DNA from 2 places in the Paenibacillus sp. BIC5C1 genome. Region 1 is predicted to be linked to the other one. Evidence: riboswitches for the same ligand, from Rfam matches in the RefSeq annotation. Region 1 holds a riboswitch; the other holds the start of a gene.
The links. A riboswitch is a leader RNA that binds a small molecule or an ion and turns the genes downstream of it on or off. The one in region 1 is predicted to bind glycine.

Region 1 (7,725 bases):
TGTGGAGTATGGCGCTTGTCCTGCTGGTGATGACCTTTGTCTTCGTCATTCTGGTTCGCCTGCTTGAAAGGAGGAACCGGGTATGAAAATGAAGGCTAAAACGGTAGATAAAGTTGCCACATCCGTTATCGTTGTTCTGGCACTGTTCATTGTTGTTCTCTTGCTCGGTTTGCTTGGCTTCATTCTGGTACGTGGAATCGGACAGATTAACTGGCACTTCCTGACCAGTGCACCACAGTTGCTCAAAGGTGGAGGCGGGATTGGACCGCAATTATTCAACTCGATCTTCCTGCTTGTCCTGACATTGATTATTACGATTCCGCTCGGATGGGGCGGCGGTATTTATATGGCCGAGTACGCCAAGCCGGGCCGGATCACAAGTTTTATTCGACTGGTTGTCGAAGTGTTATCCTCGTTCCCGTCTATCGTTATTGGTTTGTTCGGACTCTTGTTAATTGTTAATACATTTGGTCTTGGATTCTCCTTATTATCAGGTGCCATGGCCTTGGCAATATTCAATCTTCCACTCATGGTGCGGACAACGGAGCAGGCGTTCCGGGCCGTTCCGAAAGAGCAGAAGGAAGCGGGTCTTGCTCTCGGGTTGTCCAAATGGAAAATTATCACTTCCATTCTGCTGCCTGTGGCATTGCCAAGCTTAATCACGGGTACGATCCTGGCATCGGGCCGGATCTTCGGCGAAGCAGCAGCCCTGATGTTCACAGCGGGTATGAGTAGTCCACCGCTGGACTTCACGGACTGGAATCCAACGAGTCCAAGATCGCCAATCAATCCATTGCGTCCGGCAGAGACACTGGCCGTGCACATCTGGAAAGTAAACAGTGAAGGCATTGGCCCGGATTCCAAAGAAGTAGCCGCTGGCGCTTCAGCCGTGCTTGTACTTCTCGTACTGGCGTTCAATCTGAGTGCACGCTGGATCGGTCGGGTGGTTTACCGCCGCATGACAGCTTCGAAATAAGGAGGAACCAACATGGCCATACCTTTTGGTACGGAACAGTTAAGCATATATTATGGACATTTTCAGGCCGTCAAACAGATCAGCCTGACGTTTCCCGAAGCCAGTGTGACCGCACTCATTGGACCATCCGGCTGTGGTAAATCCACGTTCCTGCGGTCGCTCAACCGGATGAATGACGAGATTGCCGGTTCCCGCACCGAGGGACATATCTGGATGGATGGCAATGATCTGAACGAGCCGGGCACAGACGTAATCAAGCTTCGTCAGAAGATTGGCATGGTGTGGCAGAAGCCGAACCCTTTCCACAAGTCTATCTACAACAATATCGCGTTTGGCCCCCGCTACCGCGGTATCAAGAACAAGAAGGCACTGGATGAAATTGTGGAAAAAAGCTTGCGCCGCGCTGCGCTCTGGGACGAAGTGAAGGACAGACTGAATGAGTCTGCCCTGGCCCTCTCGGGTGGACAACAGCAGCGGCTCTGTATCGCCCGCGCGTTGTCGGTTGATCCGCAGATTTTGCTGCTCGATGAGCCGGCATCTGCGCTTGACCCGGTATCTACGGGTAAAGTGGAGGAGTTGATCTCGGAGCTTAAGAAAGAGCTGCGGATCGTAATTGTTACCCACAATATGCAGCAGGCGGCACGCATCTCGGATTATACGGCTTATTTTTATCTGGGAAGCATGGTTGAGCACGGAGATACGGAGCATATTTTCACCAATCCGGACAATCGTCTGACTCAGGAATATATTATGGGACGTTTCGGTTAATTGTTATATTGGATGGAGTATGAGATCGAGATAGATTTATAGAGATACAAGGAAGCATAACACTCGGGCGAGGTCGTTCGGGGGTTATGCTTTTTTACATCTTCGTACATATGGAATAGTTTGCCAAAGCAAAAACAATCATGCTACGATATTTGTAAATACTGCCTTTAATTTGATAAGAGAAGGAGATGTGGATCATAACTATTCATAAGATTGCCCATGACACCATGGCAACTGAAATTATCTCGCATTATTCCATAGCGAAGCCTTCGGTTTCCTTTATCCGACATAATGAAAATCTAACGTATCAGGTGGTTGATGAATCGACCGGACAGAAGTATCTATTGCGAATACATAAGGCCGCTTTTGCAAGCATGACGGGCATCCAGCATACACGACCTGCACTTGAAGCAGAGATGAATTTACTTCATGAATTACGAGCTACCAGCCCATTGCGGGTGCAGATACCTGTACGCAATACATTGAATGAGTGGGTCACTGTCTATTTGGACGAAACAGGAGAAGAGATCTGTTGTACTGTTCTGGAATGGATTGAGGGCAGGGATATCAAGCAGGGAGAACGTCTGACAACAGCGCAGATTCATGATTTGGGTGTACAGTTGCAGATATTGCATCAATATGGACGACGACCTAAGGAAACTCCCAAGCCACTTGAGGGTTCACAGGTGTCTGAAAGCGGACAGCAGATGAATGACCGTGATCAGCATGCTGATAAGGCGATCATCGCAGAGATGTATACCGATAGCGACAGCCCTGCCTTGGAGCATACAGAAGTAAGACCAGCCTACGGCTCGATCAAAGAGAATCTGGTCATGCTGAAGCAATTGGAGGAAGGCGTTAGACGTGGCATCTTTACTCCTGCAGATTTCGATATGATTCGTGAGACGTTTGAGAACATTAACGGTCAACTCGAAACGTATCCGCACAATGCCGAGACATGGGGAGTGATTCACGGGGACATCACCCGCGGCAATCTGTTAGTGACGGAACAGGGGATATCCATGATTGATTTTTGTTTATACGGTTATGGCTACTATCTATTTGATGCCGGAGGTGCGGCTCTTATTTTCAATCGGGAGGAACGGGATGTCTTCTTATCGGGTTATAGTGAGAAGACAGGACCACTAACGAAGCGTGATATTCGTTTAATGGAAGGATTCATGCTGATCTTTACGTTCGGCTATTTTGCATTCCAGATGGAGAATGAATCCAGGTACGAATGGATGAAAGAGCGAATGCCTCTTATATGCAGCAAATTTTGCAAACCATATGTACAGAATGAGAGTATTTTCTATGAGTTATAATTTGTGATTTCTAGTGGGTGGGTAGCGCTATGAAGAACATTCGTGCAAAGAGAGTTGCATCGAAGGGGCAGTCTGGTGGCTGGAAGCATGCCGGATTGCTACTTAGCGGAGTGGGCATATCCAATCTGGGTGATTTCATATATATTGTGGCGATTAACCTGATGGTATTGAATATGACACAGTCTCCAGCGGCAGTCGCAGGGTTGTGGATTATCTCGCCGATTGCTTCGGTGTGCACTAAGTTTTGGTCAGGCAGCCTGATTGATCGTTATGATCAGCGACAGCTGATGATTGGTGCTGATATGCTACGGGCATTGTTGGTGGCGGCGCTCCCACTGATGTCCAGCCTATGGATGATGTATGCAGTGATGTTTTTGATCAGCATGTCTTCATCTATATTTGTCCCTTCCTCTCAGGTATACATTACCCGGTTGGTACCTGCTGAACGGCGCAAGCGCTTCAATTCCCTACAAGCCCTGATCAGCTCAGGGGCATTTATTACCGGCCCAGCAGTTGCAGGAGTGATGCTGATTTATCTATCTCCGGCGGCAGCCATTTATGCCAATGCGATTTCCTTTGCTGCTTCTGCGTTGATTCTAATGTTTCTTCCCAAACTGGGCATTGGAGAACAGAATATAGGGACGGGAAGCAGACTGACACCTCGGATGATTGCCCAGGATTGGAGAGCTGTACTGAGCTTCAGCCGAAAGTCGGGCTACGTGGTCGGTATATATGCCCTGTTCCAGATTATTCTGGTGGTCGGCATGTCGCTGGATGCTCAGGAAGTGGTGTTTATCCGTCAGGTGATGAACCTGCCTGAATCACAGTACGGAGCATTAATGAGTATCACCGGAATCGGTTATTTGGCAGGTTCCATGCTGGTTTGGATGTTCGCCAAACATTTGCCGATCCGTCACATGATGGGTGGCGGTGTACTTCTGGTCGCGCTGGGTTATTTTCTGTTCGCCCGTTCATTCTCGTTTGAGCTGGCGGCGGTTGCCTTTATTCTGCTCGGTCTGTGCTCCGCACTGGCGAATACGGGCCTGGTTACCTTTTATCAAAATAATATCCCTGTCGATCTGATGGGGCGAATGAGTAGTGTACTTGGACTTGTGTTAAGTGTGTTGCAAGTAGCTTCCATTTTGATTGCAGGGGTAATAGCAGAGCAGTTGTCGCTTCGTATGGTATATACAGTTGTTTCTGGGGTCATGCTGTTAGCTGCGTTGGGATTGTGGGTGACGAGCATGTTTCCTTCCCGAAGCAGGTATTACGATGAACCGGCGAAGCCCAAGGCGATGGTGGGGTGACAGGCAGAAATACGGCAATTCTAGTACAGAATAAAGGTTGCCTGAATACCCGAACCGTTCACTGGAACATAACATAAATAGTATTAAACACAGATATTGGCTAATAGAAAATGAAAAATGTATACGCTTTCGAGATGAAACGCATTAACACATTCATGTGATGAAAGTTTACAGTTTATTCGTTTATCTTGTGTATAAAATGGGAATAAGCAAATATTCGCAAAGAAATCGTTAAGTTTGTTGACACTGATCTTCCGGTCGATTAATCTTAATGAGAAAGTATTAAAAACTTCAATTATCGTTCTGGTACAAGATCAGAATGGTTCCATACAGCGAATGATAGCGAGCGGGAGAGACCTGAGCTTGTCGAGTAAAATGGCAGCTGTCGGGCACCGAAGGAGCAAGCTGCTACGCACCCGGCGCAGCGGTTAATCTCTCAGGTAAATGTACCATCGTTGGACGCAACTCTGGAGAGTGCGCGAACTGCGCCACCCAAGGGGTATATGGTCAAGCAGCACAGTGTGCAGGGTGACATCACCTGTGAATACAGGAATGCATCGATCCGCCGCGCTGCTTATCATGAAACTCTCAGGTATCGAGGACAGAGAGAGGGCCTAGAGCCTTCTTCTGTCCTTTTCTCATGTCATCATTCAGTAATAAAGGAACATTATGGGTGTACGTCTGGATGAAAATGACGATTATAAATGGAGGGTTTGCGATGCGTTTTAAAGACGTTTTTTCAATTATTGGTCCGTCCATGACAGGTCCATCAAGTTCACATACGGCTGGAGCGGCAAGATTGGGGCGAATTGCCCGTCAGTGGCTGGGATGCACGCCTGAACGCGCCCGATTAACTCTATACGGCTCGTTTGCTGATACGTATCAGGGGCATGGTACGGATCTTGCGTTGATTGGTGGCCTGCTTGATTATGTGACTGATGATCCACGTATACCGGATGCAGAACAATATGCAGAGGAAGCGGGTATGGAAGTAGAGTTTTTCACAAGCGGCCTGCCTGCTCCTCATCCCAATACGGTTAAGATTGAGCTGTGGCACGGAGACCGTGAATGCTCATTAATTGGTGCTTCCATCGGCGGGGGCAGTGTTTCCGTGCATGCATTGAATGATTTTCGTGTACAGATCAGCGGAGAGTTCCCCACACTTGTACTGCGACATTCGGACAAAGCAGGGGTTCTCGCTTCGGTAACCTCCACCATCAGTTCGTCCGGGGTGAACATCGGGTACATGCAAGTGGATCGGAAAGCCCGGGATGGTGAAGCACTGACAGCGATGGAGATGGATGGTGTGCCGAATCCTGAGATGTTGAACCGCCTACGGTCGCTGGATCATATGCTGGACATTCGCGTGATTGATTTGAAGAGAGGGGTCGAGCCTGATGCGGTTTAAACATCTACATGAACTAAATACCATCTGTACAGCAGAGTCCAAGACCATTGCCCAGCTGATGATCGAAGAGCAGGTTCAGGAGACGAATATCCCGGAAGCGGATGTTGTGCGGCAGATGTCGGATTACTACCAGGTGATGAAGGAAGCTGTACACAAAGGGCTGACAGAAGATACGACATCACGCAGCGGCTTGACTGGTGGAGATGGCAAAAAAATGGCTGAGTACATTCGTAAAGGTGAGACTTGTTCTGGAGATGCCTCTGCACTGGCCATGGCGTATGCCCTTTGTGTATCGGAAGTGAATGCCTCCATGGGTCGGATCGTTGCGACACCGACAGCCGGTTCCTGCGGCATCATTCCGGGTGTATTTATCAGCTCCCAGGAGCGTTTTGGCTGGAGTGACGAGCACCTGGTGAACGGTCTGTTCTGCGCGGGAGCGATCGGTTATGTCATTGCCAACAATTCATTTATCTCCGGTGCAGAGGGTGGCTGTCAGGCTGAAGTGGGTTCTGCTATCGGTATGGCCGCTGGAGCCATGGTGGAGCTGCGTGGAGGGACGCCGGAGCAAGTGGTTCATGCGGTTGGTCTCGCGTTAAAAAATACATTAGGCCTTATCTGCGATCCGGTCGCAGGCCTCGTGGAAATTCCGTGCATCGTCCGTAACGGACTGGGTGCGGTAACCGCTTTGGCTGCGGCCGATATGGCGCTTGCCGGGGTGCGTAGTGCCATTCCGTCTGACGAAGTCATTGATGTCATGCTGGAAGTGGGCAGTGCGATGCCAAGCAGGCACCGTGAAACGGCCCAAGGTGGGCTTGCTCAAACGCCGACAGGACGGAAAATGATGGAGAAGCTTGCCAAACCAAAGGCGAAGCGTGCTGAGCCTGAGGCTGAAGCCGAGACTCCTGCTGAAAATAAACCAGAAGCCAAGGCATAGTACCCATCAAAATGAACTGAATTTAACTCGTGGAGCCTGAATCATTAACGGTAATGATCTGCTCTCTCATGATATGAAAGCCGATATGAATTCTTCTTGGTGAAGAAGCGTATCGGCTTTTTGTTGTTCCAACAAAGAAAAATAAAAAGGTATTGACGTTTATATATCGTATTGATATATTACTTATTGTTATATATCGAAACGATATATATGACCGAGAATAAGTTATACAACTTAAGGAGATGGATAATATGAAAAGTGTTTTTCAAACGAGTATTCTGTTTTTGAAAAATGGAGCTACAGTGGTCGGGTTAATTACAGCCGTACTGTTCCAGGTTTTTTTTAATACCATTTGGCTTAGTGGATATGATCAGGTAAATGCACGGATGAATCAGCTTGCAGTAACTATCGTAAATGAAGATGGGGCTGCGGCGGAGCCTGTGGCAAAGTCTCTTGCAGAGGGCCTTAATTTCGCGATCAAACCCTCGGCAACTATGGAAGAAGCAAGGCGGATGTTGACGGACCGGGATGTATACATGATTATCGAGATTCCATCCGGTTTCATGCAGCAGGCGGGAGACTTGTCGAGCCCGGTGGCGGTGAAGTATGTGATGAATGAATCCAATGTAGCTACCGTAAAAAGTGTGATGCAGACCGTATCCGCACAAGTTACAGCGACGTTGAACCGTGAAGTACAGCAAAACAGCATTCGGGGAGTGCTGAATCAATCAGGTATGGCTGACGATCAGGCGAATGTTATGGCAGCGGGGTTATCTTCCCGGGTGGAGGCAGAAGTGGAACGGCTGAATCCAGTTCATAATTTTGCTTTTTCCATGGTACCGATGTTGATTGTGACGGCTACGTTTACAGGTGCAATGCTGCTTGGCATGAATCTGCAAAAGGTTTCTGGTGAACTCAGTAGCAGGGCAGGGAAATGGGAACGTTTCTGGGCACGAAATATCATCAATGTTGGTGCTGCATTTATCGTATCGCTCGTTGGAGCAGGA
Region 2 (7,725 bases), 2.0 Mb from region 1:
GGCTACAGCCATGCCTGTCAACTCACAGATGTAGGATTGAAACTCGAAAATCGCCTGCAATTCTCCTTGGCTGATCTCGGGTTGATAAGGTGTATAGGCTGTATAGAACTCGGAACGGGAGATGACATGATTAATGACGGAAGGAACGTGGTGATCATAAATGCCCGCACCCAGGAAACTGGCGTGTGTCTCGAAGTTGGCATTCGCTGCCGCTTGTTTCGACATGTGACGTGTCAGTGCATATTCATCGAGTTTGGAGGAAACAGGCAGTTCACCCTGATAGCGAATCTCCTGTGGAATGTCATGGAACAGATCCTCAATTGTTTCCACGCCGATGGTTGCCAACATGGCACTCTGATCCTGCTCGGTCATGGGGATGTAGCGATGCTTGCTCATGCTTGATCAGCTCCTTGAGTAGGTGTCTTTGGCGCACGTGTCCGTTTATGAAAAGGGGTCTTTACGACCTCGGCTTTTAGTTTCTTGCCACGAATCTCAATCTCCAGCGGGGTACCCAGTGCAGCATATTTGCTGTCGATCAAGGCCAGCCCCAGATTGCGTTTCAATGTAGGCGATTGGGTGCCTGTGGTCACTTCACCAATCTGCACGCCTTCGGCGTAAATCGGATAATGGGGGCGGGGAATGCCGCGCTCCAGTACTTCAATGCCGACCAGCTTACGGGCAGGCCCATCATTTTTTTGCTGCAACAAGGCTTCATGTCCGATAAACGGTCCTGCATTTAACTTCACAAACATGCCAACGCCAGCCTCCAGCGGCGAGATGGTTGCAGATAATTCCTGTCCATACAGGGGCAGCTTGGCTTCGAAGCGCAGCGTATCCCGGGCACCCAGTCCTGTCGGAACGAGTCCGTGACCTTCTCCCGCTTGCATTAATCCGTTCCATACTGCAGCAGCCTGATCCGCAGGAACGTAGAGCTCAAAGCCGTCTTCACCCGTATATCCGGTGCGGGATAACAGCAATGTAACGCCGCATACCTTCGCATTTGCCACAAAGCGGAAAGGCTCAATCGATGACACATCGGTGTCTGTCACCGTTCGGAGAATATCCACTGCCAGCGGACCTTGCAGAGCAAGCAGCGCCGTTTGATCCGAATCATTGGTCATCGTTACGCCTGGCGTCATGTGCTGTTGCAGCCATGCCCAGTCCTTGTCGATGTTGGAGGCGTTAACCACCAGCATATAATGCTGGTCTTTCAGTTTATAGATCAGCAGATCATCGACCACACCACCATCCGGATAACACATTAACGTGTATTGGGCCTGACCGGGAACGAGTGTTGTTACATCATTGGTGGTCATGTGCTGTAAAAAAGCTTCTGCGTGTTCACCTTGGACGGTGAATTCGCCCATGTGGGATACATCAAATAATCCGGCACGTTCTCGCACCGCTTCATGCTCTTTCTGAATTCCACTGAATTGTACCGGGAGCTCCCAGCCACCAAAATCAATACATCGTACCCCTTCATATTGCTGATAGAGTGGAAAGAGTGGGGTTCTAAGCAAATCGGACATCCAATCACCTCGTCATGGGCCGTCAATGGGCCGAGTGTATAACCATGGATCAATGAAACTGGCATCATATTTTATTATAAAAGTAAGGTAAGGACGCTATAGGCAGCGCCGCTCTATAACCTGTTTTCGTTTTTTGGGAAAAAGGAAAAGGACAGGCCAAAGAATCGGCATGCCAGAAGCACGCTGTATTCTTAGGCTCTGTCCTTGGTACCTGAGAGTTACCCCGCCGCATGATGCAGCAGGTTTCCCCTTGGGTGATCATAACGCCCACACACGGCGATTAGATGCTCTCCAGAGTTGCGTCCCGTAAAAGTCCTTTTGCCTGAGAGATTCACCTCCGCTTGTCGGTGGTTTACTCCTTCGGCGTTACCGCATGTACACCCTGATTCGGTGTCAAGGGTAATCTCTCCCTTTACATTCATCCGCGGGTATTGCATAGACCAATTAAACACATTTACTACTCTCATTAAAGCCTGAATCGTCTAGTGATGTCAAGAACGATATCATAGAAATCAATAAAAAATCCGAATGATATTTTTGGTTCGCTTCATAACGTTCGTCTATTTATAAAGAGTGCGCTTACTTTTCTAATATTCACCATTATATGTAGAGAGGGTCCATTTGAGTTACAGGCATATAAGGAAGAAAAATAAATAAATTGTGAGGTATCTTGACATTTGGATTGAAAATATCATACGCTATGTTCTGGGAAAAAGGTTAAGGTCAAAGAAACGCATGCACTCATTAATGAAAAGCGAGGCGGATATCGATGAGCGAATTGAAAAGTGATTTCCTGTACAGTGAAGAGCACGAATGGGTGCAAACCGTAGGGGAGGATACCGTACGTATTGGTATTACCGAGTTCGCGCAGCATCAGCTGGGTGACATTGTGTTTGTGGAATTGCCTGACCTTGAATCGGATGTAAAAGCGGAAGAGGGCATTGGAACGATTGAATCCGTCAAAACCGTTTCGGATTTGTTTTCTCCTGTCAGTGGAACGATTATTGCTGTGAATGACGCATTGCAGGATTCACCGGAGCTGGTTAACAACTCTCCATATGAGGAAGGCTGGATGATCGAGATTCGTGTTGAGGGCGACTTGACAGCAGCACTTTCCACATTGATGAACGCGGATGCGTATCGTAAACATACGGAATAATATTAAAGCTGCAAATTTCGGCTAGATACGAAGTTTCAGCTTAATGTAAACGTCCGTTTTACTTGATAAAAATGAATTAATTGATTATAGACCCGAATGGTGATAGTACTCATTCGGAGATACTTAGGCGCAATTGCCTCATCTGAATCAGGATGAGGCAATTGCGCTTTTTTTTCGTTGTTACTCGCCGAATTAGATGAAATAAATATCAATCTAACATGTTAATCATCATTTCTAAATGAGGTAGAACCGGCTTGACAAAATAGAATAAATTTACATTTGCATTTGTCATTAAAATGGGGCAATTCGTGGGTATGATACATGAAAGGGAATAACAGGTTTCGTTCCATATACAGGTTTAAATATGGAACAATCCTTTAAATTTAAATCTTGTCATCAACGTTCATGACGGAAGTAGGTTTTCATTTCGTTGTAGAAGATACCGTTTTCATTTACGATATGGTTGTAAATTAAGATTTATTGCAGATTTGTACCTTCGTTCGTCTGGATCATCGTTGTCAAAATTCAGTGGAATCAAGGTTTAATATGTTGAGGAGGTTTTCAGTATGAGTTCAGTGGACGCAAAGTCCGAAAAAAGCGGAGGAATACGGGTCGGCGTTCAGAAGTTTGGACGTTTCCTAAGTGGTATGGTTATGCCGAACATGGGTGCATTTATCGCCTGGGGTTTAATTACGGCATTGTTCATTCCAAAAGGATGGTTCCCTAACGCAGATTTTGCATTATTGGTTGATCCAATGATCAAATATTTGCTGCCTTTGCTTATCGGTTACACCGGCGGTACCATGGTACACGGCCAACGTGGTGGTGTAGTCGGTGCGATCATGACCATCGGGGTTATTGTCGGCAGTGACATTCCAATGTTTCTTGGCGCCATGATAGCCGGGCCGTTGGGAGCCTGGGTCATTAAGAAATTTGACAAGGCTGTCGATGGCAAAATCAAATCAGGGTTTGAGATGCTGGTTAACAACTTCTCCGCTGGAATTATTGGTGGGATTTTGGCCCTTCTGGCCCTTAAAGGCATCGGGCCTTTCGTTGAAGCGATTAGCAAGGTGTTATCAGCTGGGGTAGAAGCTTTGATGAATGCTGGTCTTCTTCCCCTGGTCAACCTGATCATTGAGCCAGGAAAAGTATTATTCCTGAACAATGCGATCAACCACGGGATTCTGACACCAATTGGTACGGATCAAGCAAGAGAACTGGGCCAATCTGTATTATTCATGCTTGAATCCAATCCAGGACCTGGACTCGGCATTTTGCTGGCATACTGCTTCTTCGGTCGCGGATCAGCCAAATCTTCCGCTCCAGGTGCTGTAATCATCCATTTCTTTGGCGGGATTCACGAGATTTATTTCCCTTACATTCTGATGAGACCGATACTGATTCTGGCTGCGATGGCTGGTGGGGTAGCAGGTACATTGACCTTCATGCTGACTGGAGCTGGTTTGGTATCCGCACCGTCACCGGGAAGTATCATTGCCTACTCATTGTTAACACCTAAGGGTGGATACCTTGGCATGTTTGCAGGGGTAGCCGTAGCTGCGATCATCTCGTTCCTCGTAGCATCTGTGCTGCTCAAAACAGGTAAAAAGAAGGACGACGAAGATCTGGACAGTGCTTCCAACCGCATGAAAGATATGAAAAATCAGGGCAAAACGGGCAACCTCACCGTTGATAAAGACAATCGTGAAGCTGACCGTGCAGCCGATATTGCTTCTTCGGCAGTGAAAACGGATATCAATAAAATTGTATTCTCCTGTGATGCAGGTATGGGTTCGAGTGCCATGGGTGCCTCGATTCTGCGGAAGAAAATGAAGGCAGCCGGTGTGGATGTCGCTGTAACCAACACGGCGATCAGTGAGATTCCACAAGATGCCGACATCGTCATCACACAGAAAACATTGACAGACCGGGCCAAATCCGTGGCTCCTAATGCAGAGCATATTTCCATCGATAACTTCCTGAAGAGTCCTGAATATGAGGCACTGGTGGAGCGCCTCAAATCCGACTCCTGATGAGTAATATTACAAGGAGACAGCGTGAGATCGTGGAGTTCCTGCTGGAGCATCCTCATGAGGTAACTGCTGGCGATATAGCTGTTGCGGTCAAAGTAAGCACTCGTACCGTACATCGAGAGTTGCAGATGATTGAACAATGGCTTGAGCCCCTTGGCATGAGATTGGAAAAAAAATCAGGAACCGGGGTTCGAATTGATCCCGGTTCCGATGATTTGGCCGTATTGCGTCAACAACTTGAGCTTAACGAATATGTGGAGTTTACGCCCGAAGAGCGTAAACTCTTCATGCTTTGTATTTTGCTGAATGAATCCGAGCCTGTGAAGCTGCTTGCGTTAGCCTCAGATCTGAAGGTTACCGTGTCTACGGCAAGCAATGATCTGGACGATCTGGAGCCACGCATTCATCTGGCAGGATTGAAGTTGGTTCGCAGGCGCGGATATGGGGTCAAGATCAACGGAAGCGAGCTGGCTCATCGCATGGCTATTTCCGCGCTCGCTCTTGAATATCTGGATGAATCCGATTTGTTCGGTAGACAAGCGGACCAAGGAGTTTCCAAAGTAAGCAGCAAGCTTCTGGAAATGATAGGGCATGAGGATGTACTTACGATCGAAAATGCATTATGGCAGCCGGATATTGAGTGGTTGGAAAATATACCGGAGCGTCAATACATGAAGCTGCTGATTCAATTATCTGTAGCCGTTGTGCGGATTCGCAAAGGCTTTGGCATAGGTCGGTGCACTCAACAGGACAAAAAAGACGTTGGAATGCCTTTGCAAGACGAGCGGAAAGTACCGGAATATTTAGCCTCCCGTTTGTGCGGTGTTCTATCTGCCCAGCTTGGACTGGAGTTTGTGAGCGAGGAGCAGGCTTATTTTCACAGGCTGCTGATTGAAATCGAGCACTCGATTCATTCCTCGCGTCTGCTGCCCGTAGACGATCTGGTCTTACTTGACATGGTTCGTTCCCTCACAGATCGGATGCAGCAGAAAACTCATTATTCGTTCCATGAGGATCGTCTGCTCCGTGAAGGTCTGATTGCCCATATGGAGCCAGTACTGGAACGAATGGATGAGCGGCAGCTCATCCGTAATCCGCTGCTTCAACAGATCCGCAAGGATTATGAATCACTCTTTGAGGATGTAAAGCAAGCAGTTCGAGAGGCTTGGCCCAATACGGATGTTCCGGATGAGGAGATCGGATTTTTGGTGATGCACTTCGGTGCTTCCATTGAACGACTGCGGGTGCTGAAACGTGAAATCAGGGCTGTCGTCGTCTGTACGAGTGGGATCGGATCTTCACGGATGTTATCGAGCCGTCTGTCCAAGGAAATTCCCGAGATTCGGATTGTGGACAGTGTGTCCTGGTATGAAGCCGCACGTATACCGAAGGCGGAATATGATCTGGTTCTCTCTACTGTGGATCTGCCAATGGATAAACATCAATACTACAAGGTGAGCCCACTGCTGACGGCAGAAGAAAGCGAACGTTTAAGGCACTTCATCAGGACAACCACGCTTCAGCGGGAACATAGTCCCCCAACTGAGGCAGATTCAAGGACAACAGGACGAATTTCCGATCCGGTTGGACTGGAAGCTACCCTGATTGAAATCGTACAGATTATCGGCAAGTTTCAGGTGTTCCCGCTGGATAATCGGGAGATCGGATTTTTGGAAACGGCCTATGCGATGTGCAGTGTTTTACATCAATCGGGTGTGTTAAATAATCCTAAAGAGATTGCCAGGCTGCTGGAGGAGCGTGAAGCGGTTGGAAGTCAGAAAATTCCCGGGACTTCCCTCGCTCTGTTTCATACACGCAGTGATGGCATTCACAGTCCTTCAATCACGTTGTTCCAGTTGACAGAGCCGCTTCTGCGTACGCCGGAAGACCCGACAGGTGTCAGCCATGTGCTCTTGATGCTAGGACCTAGACAGTTATCGAAGGAAAGTTTGGAGGTACTGAGTGAGATCAGTGCACTATTGTTGCAAGAAGAAATGATCACATTACTTGAAAAAGGCAACCGGGATGATCTTATTCATTACTTGTCCCAAGAACTTGCGGGATTTTACCGCAGTAAAACCGAAATTGGAGGTATTTAAACATGAGTGTGTTAACTAAAGATAAAGTCATCATGAATGCAACGGCTCAGGACAAATACGAAGCGATTCGTATGGCAGGTCAAATTTTGAAAGACGCGGGACATATCACTGCTGAATACATTGACAAAATGCTGGAGCGTGAAGAGATTGTTTCCACGTATGTCGGCAACGGACTTGCGATTCCACACGGCACGAAGGAATCCAAATCATTCATTTTGTCCACAGGTATATCGGTCATTCAGTTCCCGCAAGGTGTTGATTTTGGCGAAGAGAAGGCGTATATGGTCATTGGTATCGCTGCTCAGGGCGGAGAACATATGGAGATCCTCACCAGCATCGCAGTCATCTGCGCCGAGGAAGAGAACATGGAAGCTTTGCGTCATGCTCAAACCGCTGAAGAAGTCATCACTATTTTGGAAAGTGAAATGGAACTATGAAGGCCCTTCACTTTGGAGCAGGTAATATTGGACGTGGCTTTATCGGTTTGATTTTGTCCCGTGCAGGCTACAATGTCGTTTTCTCGGACGTTAACCAGGAGCTGGTTAAGGCTCTGGAGCAGCGTGGAGAATACAAGGTTGAACTGGCTAACGAGGCCAAGGACCTGGAGACAGTTACCGGTGTGAGTGCAATCGATGGAACCAATCTGGATACTGTTGCTCAGAACGTTGCAGAAGCTGAACTGATCACAACCGCAGTGGGTGTGAACATTCTGAAACATATTGCTCCGGGTATTGCCAAAGGACTTACATCCAGACTTGGAACAGGTGATGTCTTCCAGCCCCTTCACATTATTGCTTGTGAAAATGCAATTGGTGCCAGCACTCAGTTAAAAGAACATGTATATGGTCTGCTTGATGAACGTACTCGCCTGCTTGCGGATCAGTATGTGTATTTCCCGGACTCTG

Region 2: another riboswitch for glycine. It lies ahead of gcvT (glycine cleavage system aminomethyltransferase GcvT); the one in region 1 lies ahead of sdaAB (L-serine ammonia-lyase, iron-sulfur-dependent subunit beta).

The regions. Positions count from the first base shown of each region.
Region 1 is NZ_CP135922.1:505,745-513,469, forward strand. Features, by position in the region: gene pstC (phosphate ABC transporter permease subunit PstC) at 1-86, shown strand, start outside; gene pstA (phosphate ABC transporter permease PstA) at 89-976, shown strand; gene pstB (phosphate ABC transporter ATP-binding protein PstB) at 989-1,744, shown strand; gene RS891_RS02450 (phosphotransferase enzyme family protein) at 1,933-3,069, shown strand; gene RS891_RS02455 (MFS transporter) at 3,099-4,376, shown strand; glycine riboswitch at 4,714-4,837, shown strand; glycine riboswitch at 4,842-4,983, shown strand; gene sdaAB (L-serine ammonia-lyase, iron-sulfur-dependent subunit beta) at 5,095-5,784, shown strand; gene sdaAA (L-serine ammonia-lyase, iron-sulfur-dependent, subunit alpha) at 5,774-6,718, shown strand; gene RS891_RS02470 (YhgE/Pip domain-containing protein) at 6,970-7,725, shown strand, end outside.
Region 2 is NZ_CP135922.1:5,542,883-5,550,607, reverse strand. Features, by position in the region: gene gcvPA (aminomethyl-transferring glycine dehydrogenase subunit GcvPA) at 1-396, opposite strand, end outside; gene gcvT (glycine cleavage system aminomethyltransferase GcvT) at 393-1,529, opposite strand; glycine riboswitch at 1,726-1,826, opposite strand; glycine riboswitch at 1,830-1,951, opposite strand; gene gcvH (glycine cleavage system protein GcvH) at 2,299-2,688, shown strand; gene RS891_RS24825 (PTS mannitol transporter subunit IIBC) at 3,255-4,721, shown strand; gene RS891_RS24820 (BglG family transcription antiterminator) at 4,721-6,820, shown strand; gene RS891_RS24815 (PTS mannitol transporter subunit IIA) at 6,823-7,257, shown strand; gene RS891_RS24810 (mannitol-1-phosphate 5-dehydrogenase) at 7,254-7,725, shown strand, end outside.